3 regions of the Bacillus sp. MC1252 genome follow, and region 2 is predicted to be linked to each of the others. Evidence: predicted binding sites of a transcription regulator. Region 2 holds the regulator's gene; each other region holds the start of a gene.
What was found. The regulator Rex, encoded in region 2, represses fermentation and respiration genes when NADH is low (regulators of the CRP and FNR family bind a similar motif). The targets are predictions, from matches to a motif close to TTGTGAAATATTTCACAA.
Positions count from the first base shown of each region.

Region 1 (5,656 bases), 270 kb from region 2:
CTTTGATACAGAAAGTAGTGAGGCACAGAAACAAAGAAGACAGGGCTATCTTGATGCGCTTTCTGCTCACGGTTTGCCGCTAAATGAAGATTGGCTGTTTGGGGAGGCCTTTACCATTGAAGACGGCTTTCGCTTAATGGATTTGATCCATGACATGCCGGATACACCTGATGCCATTTTTACCGGCAATGATCAAGTCGCAGCAGGGCTCATTAAACAAGCCATTTCATATGGTTATCAAATCCCCGAGGATCTAGCGGTTATCGGCTATGACAACCAAGACATTTGCGAGGTAACGGCTCCAACGATCACCACCATCGACATTCCGATCGTAGAGCTTGGCCAGCGGTCTGTGCAGCAAATGATCCAGCTCCTGCAAAACCAAAAACCATTAGAGCGTGAGCATATTCAGCTGCCTACCCGGCTCGTGACAAGAGAATCTACATAAACAAAAAAAGACTGATATGGCTCTCAGTCTTTTTTAAAACCTATACAAATTGAGCAAGAATGAACGTCCATATACACACGATGGCAAGCAGGATGACACTGTACTTCACTGTCTTTTGGAATAGCTCAGATTCTTTACCTGTTTCTCCAACGGCTGCTGTAGCGATGGCGATTGATTGTGGAGAAATTAACTTCGCCATGACACCACCGGTTGTATTCGCACCGATTAACAAACCTGCCTGTGAGCCGATTTGAGAAGCAGTGACCGCTTGAAGGTTACCGAATAATGCGTTGTTACTCACGACAGATCCCGTAATAAACACACCGATCCAGCCAAGTACTGGGCTGACAAGCGGGAACAAATCGCCTGTTTTTGCAAGCGCAAGTCCAATTGCAGAGCTCAGTCCGGCAAAGTTCGCCAAGCCTGCAAAACCCATGACAAAACAAATGGTGAGAACAGGTACCCACAGCTCCTTCACCGCTGCTTTTAAGCAGGCAGCGCCTTCTGTTAATTTAATATGTTTACTAAGCAATCCTGTCAGCATGACCGCAATGAAAATGGCAGTACCTGTTGCACTGATGACATCAATTTTAAAGATCGCATCAATGGGGGTTTCTGTTTGTGCAATTGGTGGTAATTTCACAATTTGCTGATGTAGAAACGGCATTTTCACTAAAATCGTCGTCCAGTTGAGTGGTCCTCCCACAGCAAACAATGCTTTAAATGCTGGCAGACTCCATACAGTAATAACGGCAGTTAAAATATAGAATGGAGACCATGCTTTCAAGACTTCAACTCCGCGATACGTTTGTTTCTGTTCAATGGCTGGTGCTCCTTCTTCACGATAAATGTGTTTTGGCTGCCATTTTCGAAGAAATAAAGCCAAAATTCCCATACTTGCTAAGGCTGAAATAATGTTGGCAAGCTCAGGGCCCATCATCACCATCGTTACAGCTTGCAAAATCGCATAACTTCCACTAACAACAAGCAAGGCTGGCAGCGTTTCTTTAATCCCTTTGAAGCCGTCTACAATCAAAATGAGTAGAAACGGGATACAGAAAGAAATAAATGGGATCGTATACACAAGGGTTTGAGATAAAGCGAGCGGCGTCATATTGCCCATTTGCGCCCCTGTAATGACTGGGATGCCCACTGCACCAAATGCGCCAGACGCAGCATTGGCAATTAAGCAGAGCATTGCGGCTTTGAGTGGTTTAAATCCAAGCTCTGTTAAGAGGGCGGCACTGATCGCTATCGGTACCCCAAACCCAGCTGCTCCTTCTAAAAATGCGTTAAAACTAAAACCAATTAATAAGAGCTGAAGACGTTGATCTTGAGATATTCCTGCAATACTAGAACGAATGACATCAAATTTTCCAGATTTCACAGCAATTTTATAGAGCCATACGGCCATGATGACGATATATCCAATCGGCCACAGCCCATTAGATATACCGAGCAGCACAGCAGATAGTGCCTTTTCAACTGGCATATGAAAGAAGAAAACAGCTGTTACAAAACTGACGATTAAGGTAAAACAAGCGGCTAAAACACCTTTTAACTTAAATACGGTTAATGCAAATAGAAAAAATAAAATTGGAAGCATTGCCACCAATGCACTTACGAACTCATTACCAAACGGATCATATATTTGCTGCCACATAGTGATTCATCCTTTTCTGCTCAGATAGATTGTCTTTGATTGATTAAAAATGAGGAGCCAAAATCTCTTTTAGCACATTTACACTGTGTGCGAACTTTTCTTTTTCCGTCTCGTCCAGTGCAAGCTCCATAATTTCTGTTGCACCATTTCGGTTCACAAGGGCAGGTACACCAATGTAGACATCTTCTGCTTCGTACTCTCCATCTAAATAAGTGCTGACAGTCAAAATGCTGTTTTCATTGTGCAAGATCGCTCTTGTGATGCGGGCTAAACTCATCGCTACGCCGTAGTAAGTGGCACCTTTTTTCTCAATAATTTGGTATGCGGCGTGACGGACATTTTCCATGATTTCATCTAAGTCTTCTTGTTTGTATTGATCATTTCTCTTCATTAATTCTGTAATCGGTACACTCCCGATATTCGCATGACTCCAAACAGCAAGCTCTGTATCACCATGCTCTCCAATGATGTACGCATGCACGTTGTGTGCCGCTGCTTCAAAATACTCACTGAGCATGTATCTAAATCTTGCGGTATCAAGAGTGGTCCCACTACCAATCACTCGTTCTTTTGGAAGTCCACTGAATTTCCAAGTGGCATATGTCAAAATATCAACAGGGTTTGTGGCAACTAAGAAAATGCCATCGAATCCGCTTTTCATCACATTGTCTACAATGCCTTTAAAGATATTTAAATTTTTCTCAACAAGGTCAAGTCTCGTTTCACCTGGCTTTTGGTTCACTCCAGCACAGATACACACAATATCTGCATCCTTACAATCCTCATAATCTCCATACCACGTATTCACAGGATGCGGGGCAAATGCTTTCCCGTGGTTTAAATCCATTACGTCACCCATTGCTTTGTCTTGATTCAGATCAATCACAACCAATTCATCTGTGATCGCTTGATTTATTAATGTAAAGGCATAACTACTGCCGACGAAACCTGCTCCAATAAGTGCTACTTTGTTTACTTTTTCGTTTGTCATGTTTCCTCATCCTCCTGAGTAAAACTAGGTTGTGTTTATTTGTGAAGTATTTCACATACTTATTGTGCAATATTTCACAAACTTTTGCAAGGGGGTTACTCAAAAAAATATGTAGCGAATTTGTGAACACACTTATTGTGCTTTAAAACCGCTGTTTCCATACATATTTCCACAAAAAAAGCTGCCAAACTCTCTTCAGCAGCTTCATACATGTTTAATAAGGTCCCCAGTTAATCATCACTCCGATACAAATAAACACAAGACCGATGACAAACCAAATGAGCGCAAGCGGCACCATAAAACGCAGCCACTTCACATAAGGAATACCACTTGCAGCAAGCACAGCCATCAACACACCTGAAGTAGGATTGACACAGTTGACTACTCCTTCGCCGAGCATGACAGCTTCTACAGCTACCTGTCTCGTGATGCCCATTAAATCAGCCAGCGGCGCAAGAATCGGAATAAAGACAACAGCTTCTCCTGACCCTGATGAAATCAAAAAGTGAAGGAGCGCACTCGCCATATACATCCCGATCGCACCAGCAATTGGACTAAATCCTGTCAGCATACTCGCCAAGCCATTGACCACTGTATCAAGCAATTTACCGTTTTCTAGAATAACTGAAATGCAGCGCGCCATCCCGACAATAAGTGCGCCGTATACAAGGCTTTGACAGCCGACAATAAACGTTTTCGCAATATCATTGGCTGCTAATCCGCCAAGCAGTCCAGCAGCGATCGCCATAAAAATAAACACACCCGCCATTTCCTTATCGGTCCAGCCAAGCTGAAGCGCGCCATATAAAAAGCCCCCAAGTGACAAACCACACACCGCTAAAATCAGCTTATGTCTGCTGGTAAAGGCAGGCTTGTCCACTGATTCCGCTTCAGCTCCTCCAAGCCCCTTAGCAGGAAACCATTGATCGCCAAGAAGGCTTCCCTTTTCTTTATTCTTCAGGCGCCTTGTATATAAGTAGATGTACACAATACTAGAAATCAGAAAGCAAAGATAAATAATGACACGAAGACCAATTCCAGAAAAGATTGGCAGCTCTGCAATCGTTTGAGATAAACCTAGTGGAGATGGTGATAAAATCGTTGCGTTAAAGCCGGCATAACAGCCGATGTAAATGACCGCCGCCCCCGCCACAGCGTCCCACTTCAAAGATCGTGCCACAATGATGCCGATAGGAATAAAGCCAATGACAGAGTTCACGACAATTCCGGTCGTCCCAAGCACAGAAAATAAGCCACCGACAATACAAATGAACAGTAACTGCTTTGTTTGAAACCGGCTGATGACATGGTGAATCATCCCGTTAATTGCACCTGTCCGTTCCAAGATCGCAATGGTTCCGCCAGTAAATAAAATCAGAAAAATAATAGAAGATGACCCCACCATTCCTTCTTGAATGGCTGTGAAAAAGCCAACCGCACTCACTGATGATTGATCAATGCGATGATAGCTGCCAGGAACGGCTGTTGTGATATCTCCTGATGTTTTTCGGTCAAATTCACCTGCTGGTACAAAATACGTTGCAATAGTACAAATCAGTGCAATCATAAATAAGAGCACATACGCATCCGGCATTTGAAGTTTTCGTTTTTGCTTCTTAGGTGCTGATACTGTCGCTGTTTTCATCTGGCATAACCCCTTTGTCCCGATCAGAATTTAACTTAATTTTCTGAATAATCAAATGATGTGTTATATTATAAACATCAATGATATTTAAGATCAATATTATTTCACTAAAAGAATGTTTTGGCAGATTATCTGTCAGCAAGGAGGCTTCTCATGACAACTTTGACAAACGAAATGAAACAAACCGTGACAGACATCTTTGAGCACCTGCATGCCCATCCAGAAATAAGCTGGGAAGAAACGAATACGACCGCTTATATCGAAGACACTTTAAAGAAGCTGGGCTGCAAGACACGAACATTTGAAGACTGTACAGGGGTGATCGGTGAAATTGGAGAAGGCGCACCAGTGGTCGCAGTGAGAGCCGATATTGATGCACTTTGGCAGGAAGTAGATGGGGTGTTTCAAGCCAATCATTCATGTGGTCACGATGCGCACATGACGATGGCCCTCGGCACCTTCATGGCATTAAAGGAAAAAGAACGACCGAACGGCACGATCCGGTTCATTTTTCAGCCAGCTGAAGAAAGAGGCGGAGGCGCTCTGAAGATGATTGAAAAAGGTGTGTTATCAGATGTCGATTACTTATACGGAGTGCACGTGCGCCCAATTCAAGAAACACTAAACGGACGCTGCGCTCCAGCGATTTTACACGGGTCAAGTAATCATTACATCGGAACAATTATTGGAGAGGAAGCGCACGGTGCACGCCCACACCTCGGTATCAATGTTATTGAAGTCGCTGCTACCCTCGTGCAAAGACTAGCGCATATACATGTCGACCCAAGAGTAGCGCATTCTGTGAAAATGACCAATCTGAATGCAGGCGGCGGCAGCTCAAACATCATACCTGGTAAGGCTTCTTTTACACTAGATATTCGGGCACAAACAAACGAAGTGATGGATGAA
Region 1 is NZ_CM166369.1:309,108-314,763, reverse strand. It holds gene ACYH0L_RS01725 (LacI family DNA-binding transcriptional regulator) at 1-448, shown strand, start outside; gene ACYH0L_RS01720 (L-lactate permease) at 489-2,111, opposite strand; gene ACYH0L_RS01715 (L-lactate dehydrogenase) at 2,155-3,102, opposite strand; gene ACYH0L_RS01710 (YfcC family protein) at 3,317-4,747, opposite strand; gene ACYH0L_RS01705 (M20 peptidase aminoacylase family protein) at 4,901-5,656, shown strand, end outside.
Region 1: a site for Rex is predicted at 3,142-3,159, ahead of ACYH0L_RS01715 (L-lactate dehydrogenase). Genes of this name have one in related genera too.

Region 2 (5,656 bases):
CATCATAGCTAATATCGAGATCATGCACCTTCAGCACATCATTGCCGCTTTGTCTCGTAATATCAAAATGAAAGCTTGCGGATTTTTCATCACCTAATGGCTTATCTAAACGATCCATTCGTTCCAGCTGCTTCCGTCTGCTCTGAGCCCGCTTTGTGGTAGAGGCTCTTGCTAGGTTGCGATCCACGAAATCCTGGAGCTTTGAGATTTCTTCTTGCTGCTTTTCATAGAGCTTCATATCACGCTCTAGCTGCTCCGCTTTCAGCTCAAGATACTTACTATAGTTCCCTGCAAACTTTTTCATTGCTGTTCTTGAGACTTCATAGACATGGTTGACGACTTTGTCTAAGAAATAGCGGTCATGGGAAACGATGAGAATAGCTCCTGTATAATTTTGCAAATACTGCTCAAGCCATGATAAGGTATCAATATCTAAATGGTTGGTCGGCTCGTCCAGAATTAAGAGTTCTGGTTTCATTAATAATAGCTTTCCAAGCGCTAGACGGGTTTTCTGACCGCCGCTTAAGGATTGGACGGTTGAGTCATCTTCAAAATGACTAAATCCGAGCCCATGAAGAATGGAGCGGACATCTGCTTCATATTGATAGCCGCCTTGATCCTTAAATTCCTGCTGCAGCCTGTCATAGGTTTTCATCAGGGAATCCAGCTCTGAACCTGTGGAAGAAGCCATTTTTTCCTCAATGGTTCTCATCTCTTGTTCCATTTCTTTTAAATGATCAAAAACCGATAATAATTCGTCTTTTAACGTACGTGTAGACGTCACATCGGTGTGCTGTGCTAAATAGCCGATTGATAGGTCTTTCGGTTTGATGATCTCACCTTGCTCGTAAGACATTTGACCGGCAATAATTTTTAAAAGCGTGGATTTGCCTGCGCCGTTACGACCAACAATGGCAATACGATCCTTTGCTTTGACTTCCAATTTTATATTCGTTAAAACGGTATCAGCGCCAAACGATTTGGACAGCTGATTCACTTGTAGAATCATCATGTAACTTCACCTCTGCTATAATATGTTAAGTGTAGCTTATCAGCAGTAAACCGGCAAATCTTACATACAATCGCAATGGTCAAATGAAAGACAGATAGGAAAAAATAGTGTATGATTTGAGTGAGGGAGCGTTGAAAGATGAGTCAATTTAGCCACTTTAACGAACAAGGAAGAGCAAAGATGGTCGACATTAGTAACAAATCGTCTACAGTGAGAACCGCCGTTGCTGCTTCAAGCGTTCGTATGATAAAAGAAGTGTTTCATAAAATACAACAACGTGAAATTGGAAAAGGGGATGTGCTGTCTGTCGCACAGGTTGCTGGCATCATGGCAGCAAAGCAAACGTCCAACATCATTCCAATGTGTCATCCGCTTGTACTAAAAGGCGTGGATATCTCCTTTGATTGGGAGGATGACGGAAATGCGCACATTCTGAACATACAAGTACAGGTCAAAACAAAAGGAAGTACGGGTGTTGAGATGGAAGCGCTCACTTCTGCTTCAGTATGTGCACTGACCGTTTACGACATGTGCAAAGCGATTGATAAAGGCATGATCATCGGTCCTACCTATCTAGTTGAAAAGACAGGCGGGAAAAACGGTGATTTTCACAGAGCATCTGATATTTAAGTTGGAGGACCTTATATGAATATAGACCAGTCAAAAATTCCACAAGCGACAGCCAAACGTTTGCCGCTTTACTACCGTTTTTTAAAAAATCTGCATGCATCAGGAAAACAAAGGGTGTCATCGGCAGAGCTTAGTGATGCAGTCAAAGTGGATTCTGCCACCATTCGCCGAGATTTTTCGTATTTTGGTGCACTAGGGAAGAAAGGGTATGGCTATAATGTCGATTACCTCTTGACCTTCTTCAGAAAGACCCTTGACCAAGATGAAATGACCAATGTTATGCTCATCGGTGTCGGGAATTTAGGGACTGCTTTTTTACACTATAATTTCATAAAAAATAATAATACAAAAATTTCAATGGCTTTTGACGTCAATGAGAGTAAAATAGGAAGTGAGATAGGCGGCGTGCCTGTCTATGATTTGGATAAGCTTGAAGAGCATGTTCAAGAGGTAGGAGATATTCCTGTTGCGATTTTGACAGTACCTGCCGTAGCAGCTCAATCCATTACAGATCGTTTGATTGCCCTTGGCATCAAAGGAATCCTTAACTTTACGCCGGCTCGATTGAATGTGCCGGAACACATTCGAATTCATCATATAGATTTGGCGGTTGAACTTCAGTCTCTTGTGTATTTCTTAAAGCATTACTCTGTTACGCAGGAGGACTGATGAAAAGGGGTAAAGGGGGTGGAGCAAATGGGTCCGATCGGTCCTGGAAGTTTGGTTCTGATTGCGATTGTTGCGCTCATTATTTTTGGGCCGAAAAAGCTTCCTCAATTAGGAAGAGCAGCAGGAGATACATTACGTGAATTTAAAAATGCCACAAAAGGTTTAGCTGATGATCAGGAAGAAAAAAAGAAAAAAGAAGATCAGTAGAATAGGATGAGCTTCATGAATGTCAAAGATATGCCGCTTATGGAGCATATTGTGGAACTGCGAAAACGTTTAGTGATCATTGCGATGTTTTTTGTTGCCTTTATGGCGGCAGGTTTTTTTCTCGCTAAGCCGGTCATTGTGTATTTGCAAAATACCGATGAAGCGGCAACACTGACATTAAACGCATTTAAGCTCACAGATCCACTGTACGTGTTTATGCAGTTCGCATTTGTCATTGCTTTGGTTTTGACGTGTCCCGTGATTTTATATCAGCTATGGGCGTTTGTGAGCCCTGGTTTATATGAAAAAGAAAGAAAGGTGACACTTGCTTACATTCCGATTGCACTGCTTTTATTTTTGAGCGGTGTGGCTTTCTCTTATTTTATTTTGTTTCCCTTTGTCGTCGATTTTCTGATGCGGATGTCGAATGATTTAAATGTAGAGCAAGTGATTGGGATTCATGAGTATTTTACATTTCTGATGCAGTTAACACTTCCATTTGGCTTTTTGTTTCAGATGCCCGTTGTGTTGATGTTTCTCACAAGACTTGGCATCATCACACCGATGTTTTTATCAAAAATACGGAAGTATGCCTATTTTGTCCTCCTTGTCATTGCCGCACTCATTACACCGCCAGAGCTTGTTTCTCACCTCATGGTTACCTTGCCAATGCTCGTTTTGTATGAAGTGAGTATTGTCATTTCAAGAGTGACCTATCGCAAAATGCAGCAAACAGAGGAGAAAGAAAGTCATTATGTCTCATAAAAAAGCATCGTGATCCAAATGGTGATCACGATGCTTTTTCTATTGTGATCGAAATTGATTGATGGCGTGAAAGAGGCGCTGATAATAACCGGGCTCATGAGGGACAAAGTCGTGTACATCTACTTCTCTGCTTTCCTCACGCCGTTCTCCGGCTGCATCAATCTCAAAGCCCTCTACCTGAATCCTTTCACATTGACCTGTTAAAAGGTGCTGTGCATCGATGAATCTCGTTCTGTAAAGACCAGCGACTTCTTTTTTCTGTAATTGAACGTTCACAGACTCCCCTTGATTTCATAAAGGTGCACGTGGCAGAACTCACGGTCGATGAACGAAGGGATATGGATTTCATCCTGCATGACACCTGCAAAGGTAAGGTCTTCAAAAGGGATAGAGAGACCAAGCTCTTCTTCTACCTCTCTGATGCCATCAAAAGGCTGTTCATCTGCAAGAAGGTGGCCTGCTGCTGTGATATCAAGGAGAGAAGGAAAATCCTTTTTTGCGGGACTTCTTAGCTGAAAATAGAGATAGACTGTGTTATATTCCTTTTTTAAAAGCCAAAAAGCCAAAGACCTTGGGCATGGACATCTGAACGGGCGGCAACTCCAATCGTTTCATGCTGCTCGTTCATGATTCTCAGTTTTTCATGTTCCATGAAGACACGACCTCCATAAAAAAAACCATTTTCCTAGCGGCGGAAAATGGTTTTTGATTTATTTTTGCTGTTGTTTTTTTAGTTTGACAGAGAAGGCAAACATTTTAAACGCGATATTGATATTATAGGCCGCAAACACCATCAGCAAAATGCTGTAAAATGACCACATGTCACCTGGGTTTTGGATGGCCATATAGGTGAAAGCCACACCTACTGCAAAATAAATGATGCCCCATACGACAGGGTTTCTCATGAGAAAAAGCCTCCAATAATCATTTGCATTGTTTGAGATTGTTCTTCAATCATTTTTTTCACTGGCTCAATCTGCACAAGAATGACGAGCGAGTTCATGAGCATATGAGCGCCGATTGGAACAATGATTCGTTTTGTTTTCGCATATAAAAAGGCAAAGGTAAAGCCCATCGCGGTATAGAGCAAGATATGGGCAAAATCAGTGTGTACAGCGGCGAAAACCACTGAACTAACAAGTGCCCCAATGAAAAAATTCGTCTTTTCGTAGATCACCCCAAAAATGATTTTTCGGAAAATGATTTCCTCTAAGATAGGTCCAATCAGGGCGATGACGATCACAAGCCAAGGAACGGCATCCATAATAGATAAAATCGCTTGTGTATTTTCTGACTCACGGCCAATGCCAAATGCATACTGCTCAATCACTCCTGCAATCGATTGCGCAAAGAGGGAGAGAAAGAAACCGCCAATGATCCAAGCGATGGCAGACCCGGCTGAAACCGGTGCTTCATTTCGTAGTGAAGCTTTTGGTACTGTCCGCAGGATGAGCAAAATAATGATCAATCCAATACAGAAGCTGATGATTGTCCAAGTTCCCGACAATTGTGAGAGCTCCGCTTGTGTCATTGGTGTCTTAATGAATCCCAACCATTTCATGATGAGCACATAAGGAATAGCAGAAACCTGTACCAATATATACGTTAAGATGATGTACCAATATTGTTTTTTCAAGTAACGAAAACCCCTTTACTAAAAGAACTAGATTTATTGTAACACAAGTCTTCTTTTTCGTTGAAAAGGAAAGAATCAGTGATGGAAAAAGATCGTGAAAGCGCAAAAATTTTTAAAGGTTTTTACTTGAAATTGCAGAAGACATTCTTTATTATAATAAATGTGTTAGCACTCGCTAGTGATGAGTGCTAAAAAAGACTACATATAAAAATTGAGGAGGTTGTTTCTTATGTTAAAGCCATTAGGCGATCGCGTAATCATTGAACTCGTTGAATCTGAGGAAAAAACCGCTAGCGGTATTGTCTTACCGGATTCTGCAAAAGAAAAACCACAAGAAGGTAAAATTGTTGCAGCAGGTTCAGGTCGTGTACTTGAAAGTGGTGAGCGCGTTGCGTTAGAAGTCAATACAGGCGACCGCATTATCTTCTCAAAATATGCAGGCACTGAAGTGAAATATGAAGGCAAAGAATATTTAATCCTTCGTGAGAGCGACATTTTAGCTGTTATTGGTTAATCACATATAAAATATTGAGATACATTTCTAAAAAGACTGAGGAGGTTTTGTTATTATGGCAAAAGATATTAAGTTCAGTGAAGAAGCACGCCGTGCGATGTTACGTGGTGTAGATGCACTTGCAGATGCTGTAAAAGTAACTTTAGGACCTAAAGGACGTAACGTGGTTCTTGAGAAAAAATTCGGTTCTCCACTTATCACAAATGATGGTGTAACGATTGCA
Region 2 is NZ_CM166369.1:581,263-586,918, forward strand. It holds gene ACYH0L_RS02945 (ABC-F family ATP-binding cassette domain-containing protein) at 1-1,012, opposite strand, end outside; gene moaC (cyclic pyranopterin monophosphate synthase MoaC) at 1,151-1,642, shown strand; gene ACYH0L_RS02955 (redox-sensing transcriptional repressor Rex) at 1,658-2,311, shown strand; gene ACYH0L_RS02960 (twin-arginine translocase TatA/TatE family subunit) at 2,339-2,518, shown strand; gene tatC (twin-arginine translocase subunit TatC) at 2,534-3,283, shown strand; gene ACYH0L_RS02970 (hypothetical protein) at 3,323-3,559, opposite strand; gene ACYH0L_RS02975 (NUDIX hydrolase) at 3,556-3,849, opposite strand; gene ACYH0L_RS02980 (YdiK family protein) at 3,994-4,188, opposite strand; gene ACYH0L_RS02985 (CPBP family intramembrane glutamic endopeptidase) at 4,185-4,919, opposite strand; gene groES (co-chaperone GroES) at 5,149-5,433, shown strand; gene groL (chaperonin GroEL) at 5,489-5,656, shown strand, end outside.

Region 3 (5,656 bases), 800 kb from region 2:
GCTGGGTTGTGTCTTTGTTTTTTTGCAATCAAGCCGGCAAATCTTCTCCTGCTTGGCGATGAATCGGCTCAGCTATTGGGCCTGAGAGTAGAGCGAACCCGATTTTTCTTAATTGCGCTGGCGGCGCTTTTAGCTGGTGCGGCTGTAAGCGTGAGCGGTTTAATTGGGTTTGTCGGGCTTGTCGTTCCTCATTTTATCCGTCTTTTAATAGGAGATGACTACCGGTATCTGCTGCCGATTTCGATGCTGGGCGGGGGCGTACTTGTGGTTTTTGCAGATACAGCGGCACGGGTCTGGTTTACCCCGGTTGAATTGCCTGTCGGTATATTGCTAGCCTGCATCGGTGCACCTTTCTTCCTCTATTTATTAAAAAAGAAAGGGAGGGGTTAAGTTGGATGTGATTGCAATGGATGACGTGAGTCTCAGTCAAGGGGGCTTTCGGCTGTCGTCAATCTCAGCAGCTGTTCCTAAGGGAAGTGTGACCGGAATCATTGGACCAAATGGGTCAGGGAAGTCGACTTTTATCAAAGCGGCCGCACGCCTCACGTCGATAGAAAGCGGCATGATTTACATTCACGATATACCGCAAAAAGAGATGACGGCGCAGGAAATTGCAAAGGAGATCGCTGTTCTCATGCAGACGAGAACGGCCATCCCATCGATGACAGTGCGTGAGCTGATCGCACTTGGACGGAGTCCGCATCGTTCGATCTGGAAAAAGAGCTCGAAGACAGATCATGAAGCGATTGAGTGGGCGCTTGATGTGACGAACAGCCGCGGCAATGAAAACAGGATGCTGCATACATTGTCAGGTGGAGAAAGGCAAAAGGCGTATATTGCGATGGCGCTTGCTCAGAAAACAGAGACCATTATTCTGGATGAGCCCACAACTTATTTAGATATTGCACATCAGCTTGAATTATTAGAGCTGCTTAAACAGCTGAATCAGACGCATGGAATCACCATTTTAATGGTTCTTCATGACCTGCAGCAGGCAGCAAAGTATTGTGACCGCCTCATTGCGATGAAGCGTGGTCACGTGCATCAAATAGGGGCACCAACAGAAGTATTAACAGAAGACTTTTTCAAAGAGGTCTTTGGGATTCAGGCGGAGGTTCACTTGAACGGAGAGCATCCGCTCATCATCCCAATCGCTTCGATCCAACAACAAAAGGGAGATGAAAAGAACATGATCATTGTAAACAACCAAGTAAGAGTAGAAAAAGGCAGTGCCGACCATCTCGTCAAACGATTTAACAAGCAGGGACAAGTAGAATTCATGGAAGGGTTTTTAGGCATGGAAGTATGGGTCACACAGCAGACAACAGATTATGATGAAGTGACCATTCATACCCGCTGGAACCGTAAGGAGGATTTTGTGAACTGGACAAAATCTCAGGCGTTTGGTGATGCGCACGCTCATGGAAAAGTGAAACCTGAAGGACTATTAAAAAACAAAATTACGTACTATGAAGTACAAGTGACAAGACCAGCTTTACAGAAAAAAGCCTAAATGTCATTACAGCGCTGCCGCCGAGGTGCAGCGCTATTTTTTTTGCAGTTTTTTTCTTTCCGTCACATAATTTTGACAAAGTATTCAAACAACTGACACAATACCACCCAATTTTTAGGTAAAATTTACTTTATTTTTGAAGCGTATGGGTGTAAAGTACAGGTATAAATAACTAACCGAATGAAATTCAAGAGTAAATTTTCACCGAGTGAACCGTTTCAAACAGGCTATTAATTGTGAACCATTGAACAAGTAGTGAAATATTTGTGAAATGGTGAGCATAAAGATCTCGAATCATTCGGCATGTGAAAGTAAGGGAGGATGTAAGGCTGTGAGTGAGCTGTTTTTAGCAAGATTTCAATTTGCTTCAACGACATTATTACATTTTATTTTTGTTCCTATGTCTATAGGTTTGGTGTTTATCGTCGCATTGATGCAGACCCTTTATGTAGTGAAGAAAAAAGACATCTACAAAAAGATGGCGAAGTTTTGGGGTCACCTTTTCTTAATTAACTTTGCAGTAGGTGTGGTGACAGGGATTCTGCAGGAATTCCAGTTTGGGATGAACTGGTCTGACTATTCAAGGTTTGTTGGTGATGTCTTTGGTGCACCGCTTGCCATTGAGGCACTGTTGGCCTTTTTCCTTGAATCTACATTTATTGGACTTTGGATTTTCGGCTGGGATCGTCTGCCGAAGAAAATTCATTTATTGTGTATTTGGCTTGTTTCCCTTGGTACGATCTTTTCGGCGTTTTGGATTTTACTAGCTAACTCATTTATGCAGGAGCCAGTTGGATTTGTCATTAAAAATGGCCGTGCAGAAATGAATGATTTTGGCGCTCTTGTCACGAATCCGCAGCTCTGGGTAGAGTTCCCGCACGTTCTGTTCGGTGCGCTGGCAACAGGTGCTTTCTTTATTGCAGGTGTTAGTGCCTATAAAATGATCAAAAAACAAGAAATCGCCTTTTTCAAAAAATCATTCCAGATTGCCATGGTACTCGCTTTAATTTCTGGCTTAGGTGTGGCGTTCTCTGGACATGACCAAGCAAAGCATTTAATGAAATCACAGCCGATGAAGATGGCAGCAAGTGAAGCCCTTTGGAAGGATAGTGGAGATCCAGCGGCTTGGACACTATTTGCCAACATTGACACAGATAAAAAAGAAAACTCTGCAGAAATCAACATTCCGTTTGCTTTAAGTTATTTGGCTTATTCGAAGTTCAGTGGAGATGTTCCAGGTATGCTGACACTTCAAAAAGAATATGAAGCAAAGTTTGGCCCAGGAGACTACATTCCTCCAGTGAAAACAACGTTCTGGAGCTTTAGAATCATGGTCGGTGCGGGAATGCTTATGATTTTTGCTAGTATGATTGGCTTGTACTTGAGCTTTAGAAAGAAACTTGAATCAAACAAATGGTATTTACGCTTCATGGTTTGGATGATTGCGTTCCCGTTTATTGCAAACTCAGCCGGCTGGATTATGACCGAAATCGGGCGTCAGCCTTGGACCGTCTTTGGCATGATGACGACCGCTCAATCGATTTCACCAAACGTATCCTATGGCATGCTATTATTCTCAGTCATTAGCTTTACGACCATTTATCTGATTCTTGCAATCTTGCTTGCCTACTTATTCATTCGAGAAATTAAAAAAGGTGCACATTCTGAAGAGGATACAGATCAAAAGGATGAAACGGACCTGTCTACAGATCCATTTGATGGAGGCGCATATCATGGCATATCTTAACGAGATTTGGTTTATTCTTGTCGCAGTATTGTTTGTTGGGTTTTTCTTCTTAGAAGGATTTGATTTTGGTGTAGGGATGTCCATGCAGCTGCTTGGAAAGGATGCGCATGAGCGCCGCATTTTAATCAATACGATTGGTCCTTTCTGGGATGCGAATGAGGTTTGGCTGATTACAGCTGGCGGTGCTATTTTCGCTGCATTTCCTCACTGGTATGCCACGATGTTCAGCGGATACTATATTCCGTTTACGGTTCTCCTATTAGCGCTCATTGGGCGGGGGGTCGCCTTTGAATTCCGAGGGAAGGTTGAGAAAGCCTCTTGGATCAAAGCATGGGACTGGGTCATCTTCTTTGGCAGTCTGCTGCCACCGTTTTTACTCGGTGTGCTATTCACAAGTATTTTACGCGGGATGCCAATTGATCAAGACATGAATATGTATGCTGGTTTTACGGATTTTGTGAACCTTTATTCAGTGATTGGCGGGTTAGCTGTGACGGTTCTTTGCCTTCTGCACGGATTGATTTTCGTCACACTTCGTACAGAGGGTGATTTAAGAGACCGTGCAAGAAAGCTTGGTCAGCGTGTCCTGCTTATTGCGCTGCCAGTGCTTGTCCTATTTGTCGGTGTGTCCATCATGGAAACAGACATTTACACAGTGCGCCCGATCATCACCATTCCTTTAACCGTGCTGATTGTGGTTTGTTACGTAGCGGCTCTATTCTTTATGAAAAAAGAACGTGATGGCTGGACATTCCTATTCACAGGTGCTGGCATCATGGTGACAGTGACGATGCTTTTCACTGCATTGTTCCCGCGCGTCATGATTAGTTCGATCAACCATGCGTTTGATCTTACCATTCAAAACGCTGCATCCGGATCTTATTCACTGACGGTCATGACGATTGTTGCCATTTCTTTGCTGCCCTTTGTGCTTGGGTATCAAATTTGGAGCTATTACGTCTTCCGTAAACGTGTAAGCGGTAAGGAGCCAATGACTTACTAATGGATAAACGTTTGCTTCAATTAAAAGGAATGAGAGGGCTTCTTGCCCTCTTAGGTATTGTGTCACTCATCCAAGGAGCAAGTATTATTTTCCAAGCACAGTGGCTGGCACATGCCATTACAACGCTGTTTGACGGGAAAACCCTCTCGCAGGCAACGCCTTATGTCCTGCTGTTTCTTGCTGCCTTTCTGGTGCGGCACGGTCTCACCTTGATTCGGGAGAAGGTCATGTTTACCTACTCTTCCCGAATTGGAGCAGACGTCAGAAAACAGCTGTTAGACCAACTCTTTCGTTTAGGTCCAGCTTTCACAAAGAAAAAAGGTACAGGAAAGCTTGTCACATTAGCGATGGAGGGAATTGTCCAATATCGTCAATATTTACAGCTGTTTTTGCCGAAAATGGTGAACGTGGCTGTTATTCCGGTGATGGTCCTCGTTTATGTTTGGACATTAGATGAAACATCTGCCGTCATTTTGATTGTGACGCTGCCGATTTTAATTGTTTTTATGATTTTGTTAGGTCTTGTTGCTCAGCGTAAAGCGGCCAAACAATGGAGATCGTATGAGAAATTATCCAATCATTTTACTGATTCGCTCCGCGGCCTTGAAACGCTTCGTTACTTAGGTATTAGCAAAAAGCACTCCCGTAATATCGCAGAGGTGTCAAAGCGATATCGAAAGGCGACCATGAACACGCTGAAGGTCGCATTTCTTTCATCGTTTGCCCTCGATTTCTTTTCTATGTTATCGATTGCGACCGTTGCTGTCTTTCTTGGCCTGCGGTTAATTGAAGGGGAACTTCTGTTATTGCCAGCTTTGACGGCGCTTATGCTGGCTCCGGAATATTTCCTGCCAGTACGTGAAGTGGGAAATGATTATCATGCGACGTTAAATGGAAAAGAAGCGAATGAGGCCATTCAGGTCATTTTAGATGAAAAGGGCTTCCATGCGCAGGAGACACAATCAGTGCAGCTAAACGAGTGGAATGAACAAGCTGTGCTTACGCTGCAAGATATTTGTGTCCTGCATGATGAACATGCTCCTTATTCCATTCAGGATGTGGATTTGACTGTCAAAGGAAAGAAAAGAATCGGAATCATTGGTGCCAGTGGTTCAGGAAAATCGACGTTAACCGATGTCCTCGGCGGCTTTGTTGAACCGTCTTCAGGTCAAATGACGCTAAACGGCCATCCGCTTGTTCATTTACAGATGAAGGAATGGCAAAAGGAAGTCGTCTATATGCCGCAGCACCCCTATTTATTTCACATGACATTAAGAGAAAACATTCGTTTTTATGAACCACATGCAACAGACGAAGAAGTGGAAAGAGCTGTGCAGGCGGCTGGGTTATCTCAGCTTGTAGCGCAGCTGCCAAATGGACTGGATGAGGTCAT
Region 3 is NZ_CM166369.1:3,455,185-3,460,840, reverse strand. It holds gene ACYH0L_RS17860 (FecCD family ABC transporter permease) at 1-390, shown strand, start outside; gene isdG (heme oxygenase) at 392-1,513, shown strand; gene ACYH0L_RS17850 (cytochrome ubiquinol oxidase subunit I) at 1,845-3,260, shown strand; gene cydB (cytochrome d ubiquinol oxidase subunit II) at 3,247-4,263, shown strand; gene cydD (thiol reductant ABC exporter subunit CydD) at 4,263-5,656, shown strand, end outside.
Region 3: a site for Rex is predicted at 1,748-1,765, ahead of ACYH0L_RS17850 (cytochrome ubiquinol oxidase subunit I). Genes of this name have one in related genera too.